2 regions of the Pseudacidovorax sp. DMC4 genome follow, and region 1 is predicted to be linked to the other one. Evidence: predicted binding sites of a transcription regulator. Region 1 holds the regulator's gene; the other holds the start of a gene.
What was found. The regulator LexA, encoded in region 1, represses DNA repair genes until DNA is damaged. The targets are predictions, from matches to a motif close to ACTGTATNNNNATACAGT.
Positions count from the first base shown of each region.

Region 1 (4,411 bases):
TGGTGAGCGATGACCTCATCATCAACCTCGTCAAGGAACGTATCGCACTGCCCGACTGCGCAAATGGCTTCCTGTTCGATGGCTTTCCGCGCACCATTCCCCAGGCCGATGCGATGAAGGCGGCCGGCGTCAAGCTGGACTATGTGCTGGAGATCGACGTCCCCTTCTCCGACATCATCGAACGCATGAGCGGTCGGCGCTCGCACCCGGCCTCCGGCCGTACCTATCACGTGCGCTTCAACCCGCCGAAGGTCGAAGGCAAAGACGACGTGAGCGGCGAAGACCTGATCCAGCGCGAGGACGACAAGGAAGAGACGGTGCGCAAGCGTCTCGACGTCTACAGCCAGCAGACGCGCCCGCTGGTGGACTACTACGCGAAGTGGGCCGAGCAGGACCCCGTCAACGCGCCCAAGTACCGCGCGATCAGCGGCGTGGGCACGGTCGACGAGATCACACGCCGCGCGATGGCTGCGCTCGAGGGCTGACCCTCACGCCCCGGGGCTTACGCCCTCGGCATTCCCACGCCAAAGGCCGGCCGCAAGGCCCGGCCTTTTTGCTTCATGCAGGTCGATGGCGGCTGTCCATCAGATGGAGCATGAGCGAGATGCGCGCCTTCACCGGGGACAGGTCGAAGGCATGGGGACAACGATCCTCGCCACTCGACAGCACCGCCCCGTCCGCACAGCGGGTGGCACGTACCACGGCGATTCCCGCAGCCTGCGCCTTCGCGAGCGCCTCCTGGAGGCTCTCGTGGACTGTGCCATTGCCAGTCGCCGCCACCACGATGCCATCCACGCCGCCGGCCTGGACAAGCGCATCGACCAATGCCGTGTCGGCCCCTGCATGACTGGTGATGATCTGCACCGAAGGCCAGAGATCGGCGGCAGGCAGCCGCTGTGCGGAAAGCCTCGGGGCCAGCACCTCGGGCCACGGACAGACGCGCCGAATGCGCCCCTCCTCCACGAAGCCGACCGGTCCGCTTTCACCCGAGGAAAAGGCATCGAGCCGATAGGTGTGCACCTTGCGCGCCTGCCGGGCGCGATGGATGGTGCCGGCGCAGACCGCAAGCACACCCCGCGCGCGTTCGGCCACCGCCACGGCCAAGGCGTCTCGCAGGTTCTGCGGGCCATCCGGGGCGGCGGAGCTCGCCGGCCTCATGGCGCAGGTGAGCACCACAGGCTTGTGCGCCATCAGCACCTCGCCGAGGAAGAACGCCGTCTCTTCCAGCGTGTCCGTGCCATGGGTGATGACGATGCCGCGCACGCCTGGGTCATCGAGCAGTTGCTGGCACCGGGAGGCCAGCGCCCGCCAGTGCGCATGCGACATGTCCTTGCTGTCGAGGTTGCACACCTGTTCGGCGGCCCAGGTGATGCCTTCAGGAATCGGCACGTCCGCAAGGAGTTCGCCGACCTCCACCTGTCCGGCCACGTAGCCGAGGTTGTCGCCAGCAATCGCCGCACGTCCGGCAATCGTGCCTCCGGTGCCGAGCACCACGACGCGGGAGAGATGGGCGGGGGTGAGATGAGGACTTGTCAACGGTTTGAAAACTGGTTAAAAATACAGACACTGGATATGCACACAGTATGTGCATCAACCGCTGGAGCCGCAGACACATGCTCAAAGTGCCCACTCCCACCGCGTCGGTCAAGCTTACCGCCCGACAGCAGCAGATTCTCGAGTTGATCCGCGCCACCATGGCTCGCACGGGCGCGCCACCGACACGCGCCGAGATTGCTGCCGAGTTGGGCTTCAAGTCCGCCAATGCTGCCGAAGAGCACCTGCAGGCCCTCGCGCGAAAGGGCGTCATCGAGCTGGTGAGCGGCACCTCGCGTGGCATCCGGCTCAAGAGCGAGGCGCTGCGCAACCTGCAGGAGAGCCGCACGCCGCAGTTCTCTCTGCCCATTCCTGGACTGTCGCAGCTGTCCCTCCCGCTCATCGGCCGCGTCGCCGCTGGTGCTCCCATCCTGGCGCAGGAACATGTCGACCAGACCTATTACGTCGAAAGCACGCTGTTCCAGCATCGCCCCGACTACCTGCTCAAGGTGCGCGGCATGTCGATGCGCGACGCCGGCATCATGGACGGCGACCTGCTTGCAGTGCAAAGCACCCGCGAGGCACGCAACGGCCAGATCGTGGTGGCCCGGCTGGGCGACGAGGTCACCGTCAAGCGGCTCAAGCGGCTCAAGGACGTGGTCGAACTTCATGCCGAGAACCCCGACTACCCCACCATCATCGTCCAGCCCGGCGAGCCGTTCGAGATCGAAGGCCTGGCCGTCGGCCTGATCCGCAACACGATGCTGATGTAGCCCCCACCGTCATTTGCTGCTGCCGCGCCAGGTGGCGGGCGTATGGCCGGATGGCCATCACCCTGGTGCGTCGGCTTCGCTTCTCAATCCTGCCTGTGTCCAAACCCCTTCCGATCCTCAGGAGTTCAACATGGGAACCGCTCTGCTCGCCTTGTCCAGTCTTTTCGCCCCGATCCAGTCCTGGGTTGCCCGCCACTCCGATGCCCGCCGCAGCAGTGGACTCAATGCAACGGAGCTGCATTATGTGAATGTCCGCCCTCGCCCCGGCCGGGAGATGCGGCATGCCGCAAGCAGCCGGCGCGATGCAGCCGAGCGCCCCCCGCTGCGCGTCGTGCGGGTGGTGGAGCCGGGAGAGCAGCGCTCCCACGGTTCGAGACTGGTGATTGCCGGCCGCATGGCCGACGTCTGCGCCGAGCTCGACCGCCTCGTCGAGAGGGAATTGCGCGAAGCCGCCCGGCCATCTGGCAGCACGCTGCACTGACGTCGCGCGACAGACGCTCGTCCTTTCGAGGACGAGCGGAAGACCGCCGGAGCCGGAGGCAAAATGGGCGGCCATGAACATCGTGATCCTCGACGACTACCAGGACGCCGTACGCAAGCTGCGCTGCGCCTCCAAGCTGGACGCCTACACCGCCAAGGTCTACACCAACACGGTCAAGGGCATCGGGCAGTTGTCGGTCAGGCTGCGGGACGCGGACGTGATCGTGCTGATCCGCGAGCGCACCCAGATCTCCCGCCAGCTCGTCGAGAAGCTGCCACGCCTCAAGCTGATCTCGCAGACGGGCCGCGTGGGTGGTCATGTGGACGTGAATGCATGTACCGAGTACGGCGTGGCCGTGGCCGAAGGCACCGGCTCTCCCCTGGCACCGGCCGAACTCACATGGGCACTGATCATGGCGGCCACGCGCCGCCTGCCGCAATACATCAGCAACCTCAAGCACGGCGCGTGGCAGCAGTCCGGGCTCAAGTCCGCGTCGATGCCGCCCAATTTCGGCCTGGGCTCCGTGCTCAAGGGTAAGACGCTCGGCATCTGGGGCTATGGCCGCATCGGCCAATTGGTGGCGCGGTACGGACAGGCCTTTGGCATGCAGGTTGTGATCTGGGGCCGTGACGCGAGCTGCGAGCGCGCACGCAACGACGGCTTCCAGACGGCGCCCAGCCGCGAGGCGCTCTTCGAGATGGCGGATGTGCTCACCCTGCACCTTCGGCTGAATGACGACACGCGCGGTCTGGTGAGGCTGGAGGATCTGTCCCGCATGAAGCCGACGTCGCTGTTCGTCAACACCAGCCGGGCTGAACTCGTCGAGTCCGACGCCCTGCTCGCTGCACTCAACCGTGGACGGCCGGGCATGGCGGCCATCGACGTCTTCGAGAGTGAACCGCCCCTTCAAGGCCATGCGCTGCTGCGCCTCGAGAACTGCATCTGCACGCCGCACATTGGCTACGTCGAGCAGGAGAGCTATGAGCTCTACTTCGGCCAGGCCTTCGACAACGTCGTGAGCTTCATCCGCGGCAATCCCACGAACATCGTCAATCCCGGGGCGCTGCAGGTGCGCCGGTGAGGCGCGAGGCGCCCTGGCCTGGGGCGCTGTGGGCCTTGCTCTTCGGCAATTTCGCCATCGGCACGGGCGTGATGGTGGTGCCGGGCACGCTGCCCGAGTTGGCCGCTTCATTTTCGACCTCCATCGCCGCGGTGGGGCAGTTGATTACCGCCGGCGCATTGGTGGTGTGTGTCGGCGCCCCGCTGCTGGCCGGCCTGGTGGCGGGCTGGGACAGACGCCGTCTCCTCGCCGTCTCGCTGGCCTGGTTTGCCCTTGGACACCTGGCGTCTGCGCTGATGCCGACGCTGGGCGCCCTGCTACCTGTCCGCATGGCCACGCTGGTCGCGCCCGCGGTCTTCACCCCCCAGGCGGCCGCTTGCGTAGGCATGCTGGTGCCACCGCACAGGCGCGCAGCGGCCGTGGCCTTCATCTTCCTGGGATGGTCCCTGGCCTCGGTGCTCGGATTGCCGATGGCCGCCTACCTCGGCGGGCATTGGGGCTGGCGCGCGGCCTTCGGCGTCATCGTCGCCCTGACGGCGATTGGCGCCCTGTGGGTCTGGCGCA
Region 1 is NZ_JBQUYR010000002.1:382,519-386,929, reverse strand. It holds gene adk (adenylate kinase) at 1-485, shown strand, start outside; gene ACT54X_RS05460 (asparaginase) at 559-1,494, opposite strand; gene lexA (transcriptional repressor LexA) at 1,614-2,306, shown strand; gene ACT54X_RS05450 (hypothetical protein) at 2,437-2,787, shown strand; gene ACT54X_RS05445 (D-2-hydroxyacid dehydrogenase family protein) at 2,861-3,868, shown strand; gene ACT54X_RS05440 (MFS transporter) at 3,865-4,411, shown strand, end outside.

Region 2 (4,411 bases), on a different contig from region 1:
CGATGGCCGTCTGCACGTCGCCCGGCGTCATCGAGAAGCCGCGCAGCTTGTGCGGGTCCAGCCAGATGCGCATGGCGTACTGGCCGCCGATCACCGACACCTCGCCGATGCCGTCGATGCGGCTGATCGGGTCCTGCAGGTCGCTCACCAGGAAGTCGGCGATGTCGCCGGGCGAGAGCTGGCCGGTCTTGTCGTAGAGCGTGACGATCAGGTCGGGCGCCACGCCCGCCTTGCGCACCGTCACGCCCTGGTCCTGCACCTGCTGCGGCAGCCGGGGCAGGGCCTGCTGCACGCGGTTCTGCACCTGCACCTGGGCGGTGTCGGGATTGGTGCCGGGTTCGAAGCTCACGAAGATCGACACGCGGCCCGTCGAGTCGCTGCGCGCCGACATGTACAGGTAGCCGTCCAGGCCGGTGAGCTGTTGCTCGATGACCTGGGTGACGCTGTTCTCCACCGTCTGCGCGCTGGCGCCGGGGTAGAACGCGTTGATGCTCACGGCCGGGGGCGCCACCACCGGGTAACGCGTGACGGGCAGCAGGTGGATCGCCAGCGCGCCCGCCAGCATGATCGTGATGGCGATGACCCAGGCGAAGATGGGCCGGTCGATGAAGAAGCGCGAGATCATGGATTGCTGCGCGGTGCGGCATTGGCGGCATTCGCCGCGGGCGCGCCGTTGGCAGCGTTGGCCGTGCTCGGGCTGGCGCCCGCGGCCGGCGCCATCTTGACGCGCACCGCCGCACCGGCCTGCGCGTTCTGCGCGCCCTCCAGCACCAGCCGGTCGCCGGCCTTCAGGCCCTCGGCCACCAGCCAGCCGGTGCCCACCGGGCGGCCGGTGACGACGGGCCGCACCTCCAGCTTGTCGCCGTCACCGACCACGCGCACCGTCGGGTTGCCGCGCCGGTCGCGCTGGATGGCCGAGGCCGGCACCACGATGCCCTGGGGCGTGGTGCCCTCATCGACCACCGCGCGTACGTACATGCCGGGCAACAGCAGGCCGTCCGGGTTGGGGAACTCGGCCCGCAGCGTCACCGAGGCACTGCTTGGGTCCACCGTCACCTCGGCCAGCTTGATGCGGCCTTCCTGGGCATAGCGGCTGCCGTCCTCCAGCATCAGCGCCACCTTGCGGCTGTCGCCCTCGCGGCTGATGCGGCCGGCGGCCAGTGCCTGGCGCAGCCGCAGGATCTCGGCGCTGGACTGCGCGATGTCCACATAGATGGGGTTGAGTTGCGAGATGGTCAGCAGCGGCGTGGCCTGCGCGGCCGACACCAGCGCGCCGGGCGTGACCGCGCTGCGGCTGGTGCGTCCGCCGATGGGCGCGGTCACCCGGGTGAACTGCAGGTTGATGCGCGCGGTGTTGAGCGCGGCCGACTGCACCTTCACGTTCGCCTGCGCCTGTTCGTAGGCCGCGATGGCGTTGTCGTGCTCCTGCCGGCTCACGGCGTTCTGCGGCAGCAGCTGGCGGTAGCGCTCGGCCAGCGCCCGCGTCGAGGCGACCGTGGCCTGCGCATTGGCCAGCGCGCCTTCGGCCCGCTGCACCTCGGCCTCGAAGGGACGGGCGTCGATCTCGTAGAGCACCTGGCCGGCCTTGACCGTGCTGCCCTCGACGAAGGGGCGCGCGCGGATGATGCCGCCGACCTGGGGCCGCACCTCGGCCACCATGGAGGCGGCCGTGCGCCCGGGCAGTTCCGTGCGCAGCGGCACGGTGGTCGGCTGCACGGCCTGCACCAGCACTTCGGGCGGCGGCGGTGGCGCGGCGGCCTTCTTCTGGGCGTCGCCGTTGCGGCAGCCCACCAACAGCATGAGCGAGACGGCACAAAAGCAGGTCAGGGCGCGGCGTGCGCCCGGCGAGGGAATGCGGCTCAAGATGGGGTCCTGGCGGAGGGAGGCGGGGCGCCACCAGCGCCCGCGAAGCGCGCAAGCGTAAGCGGCTTCTGTATAGGGGATGCAAAGTTCTCACATGTCCCACGGCGGTCGAGGGAAAACCCCAGCAGGACCTGACTTTCAAAATAACTGTATAAAAATACAGTATTGATCCAGAATGATGGGCTCCTGCCGTTACCAGGCCTTGCCGCATGCCCGACGCATTGATCCCCGTTCACGCCATCAAGGGCCGCGGCGCCGCCACGCGCCTGGCCCATCGCTTCTCGCGCGACGAGCGCAGCGCCTTCGACGACGGATGGGCGGACGAGTCTCCGCCCGCCGCGGAGGGCGAGGCGGGTGCCGAAGGCGAGCGCCTCGCACCTGCCACCGAGGTCCGCTTCGAGGACGCCCGCTCCGCCCTCAGCGAGAACGACTCGCCCGACATCTCCTTCGACCGGTCGCTCAATCCCTACCGCGGCTGCGAGCACGGCTGCATCTATTGCTTCGCCCGGCCCACGCACAGCTACCTCGACCTGTCGCCGGGCCTGGATTTCGAGACCCGGCTGATCGCCAAGCGCAACATCGCGCAGGTGCTGCGCGGCGAACTGGGGCGGCGCGGCTACCGGCCCTCGCACGTCGCCATCGGTACCGCGACCGATTGCTACCAGCCCATCGAGCGTGAGCTGCGTCTGACCCGATCGGTCATCGAGGTGCTGCAGGCGGCGCGGCATCCCTTTGCGTTGGTCACCAAGTCCAGTGGCGTCGAGCGCGACCTGGACCTGATCGCCCCCATGGCGGCCCAGCGGTTGGCCGCGGTGTACGTCACCGTCACCACGCTCGATGCCGACCTGGCCCGGCGGCTGGAGCCGCGCGCCGCCTCGCCCGCGCGCCGGCTGCGCACCATCCGCACCCTGGCCGAGGCCGGCGTGCCGGTGGGGGTGAGCGTGGCGCCGCAGATCCCCTTCCTCAACGAAGACCTGGAGCAGGTGCTGGAGGCCGCCTGGGAGGCCGGCGCCCGCAGCGCCTTCTACACCGTCATCCGCCTGCCCTGGGAGGTGGCGCCGCTCTTCAAGGAATGGCTGTCGCTGCACTACCCACAGCGCGCCGCACGGGTGATGGCGCGCATCCAGGATATGCGTGGCGGCAAGGACTACGACGCCGACTTCGCCAGCCGCATGAAGGGCAGCGGCCTGTGGGCCGAACTGGTGGCGCAGCGCTTTGCCAAGGCCACGGCGCGGCTGGGCTTCAACCGCGAGCGCATCGGGATGGACACCTCGCTGTTCCGGCCGCCGGGGGCCGAGGGGCAGGGCAGCCTGTTCTGAGGGGCCGCGGGCGTCGGCGCCGCGTCAGCGCCGGGTCTTGCGGGGTGGCGGCGGCGAGGTGGGGGCCGTCACCGTCCGACGTGCGCGGGCCGGCTTGGCCTGATGGGCGCGCAGCGCCGCCTCGTAGGCGAGCCGGCCCCAGTGCAGGGCCTGTTCCGGATCGTCGAAGATCGATTCCGGCGCCTGCCGAAAGGAGGTGAGGGTGGCGGGCCGCCCCTCGCGCTGGTAGCTGAAGGCGGGCAGGCCCAGCGCGTCGAACTGGGCCTGACTGATCGCGTCGGCCTTGAGGTAGAGCGTGTCCCGCAGCACCAGCGCCAGCATCACGCCTTCGTGGTAGAGGCCGTGGCCGCCGAACATCCGGCGGGCCTCGATGCGATCCAGCGGCGCCAGCACCTCGTGCAGGCTCTGCACGAACAGGCTGGGCGCGCGGCCCGGCGTGCCCGGTTGGCGGGAGCGGGCCGGGCGGTCGGTCATGGGGTCTGCCGGGCCGCTGGCGCGGCCGTGGCACCCGTGGCCGCAGCGGGGACAGCGTCCGGGTCGCGGTAGCGGGCGGCGCCGATGAACTTGCCGAAGGCCTCGCACCAGATCACCACCGTCGTGTGGCTGCCGATGTCCACGGTGGCCGGCAGCGTGACGATGAAGTTGTCGAAGGTGCGCACCTGGCCGACCTGCACCATCTCGCTGCGGTGCTGTTCGAATTCCTCCGCGCTCTGCACGAAGGTCGGCGACAGGTAGAGCCGGTAGTCCGGGCCCGGCGCCACCGAGCCGCGAAGGGCGATGGCCCAGGGGCCCACCGTCAGTTCGCCGTGGGCCCAGTGCAGCAGATCGTTGCCCTTCAGGTCGCCGCGCATCTCCACCTTGTAGGCGGCCTGCGCGGCCACCATGCCGACTTGCGCATCGCTGGGCGCGGGCGGTGCGATCAGGATGGGCAGCCAGTAGATGCCCAGGCCCGTGCCGAGCACCAGGCCCACAAGCAGGGCAAGGCCATGGGTCAGGAGGCGGACGGACAGGCGGCGCGCGCCGGTACGCGGCGGCGGGACGGGAGGAATCATGCAGGGAAGGCGAAGCGCGGGCGGGACGCGGCGTGGCGCCGCGCGCGGATGGCGGGCGATTCTATGCAACGCCTCCTGCGGAGCCCTGACCATCCGGCTGCGCACCCGCTCCGGCCCGCCAGGCAAGCGGGCGACATGCGGGGTCGCAGGCGGCGGCTATGCTGCGCCGCGCGCCGT
Region 2 is NZ_JBQUYR010000014.1:182,740-187,150, reverse strand. It holds gene ACT54X_RS23565 (efflux RND transporter permease subunit) at 1-622, opposite strand, end outside; gene ACT54X_RS23560 (efflux RND transporter periplasmic adaptor subunit) at 622-1,863, opposite strand; gene ACT54X_RS23555 (PA0069 family radical SAM protein) at 2,073-3,182, shown strand; gene ACT54X_RS23550 (TfoX/Sxy family protein) at 3,207-3,656, opposite strand; gene ACT54X_RS23545 (DM13 domain-containing protein) at 3,653-4,234, opposite strand.
Region 2: the regulator LexA is predicted to act here: its motif matches at 2,010-2,027, upstream of ACT54X_RS23555 (PA0069 family radical SAM protein).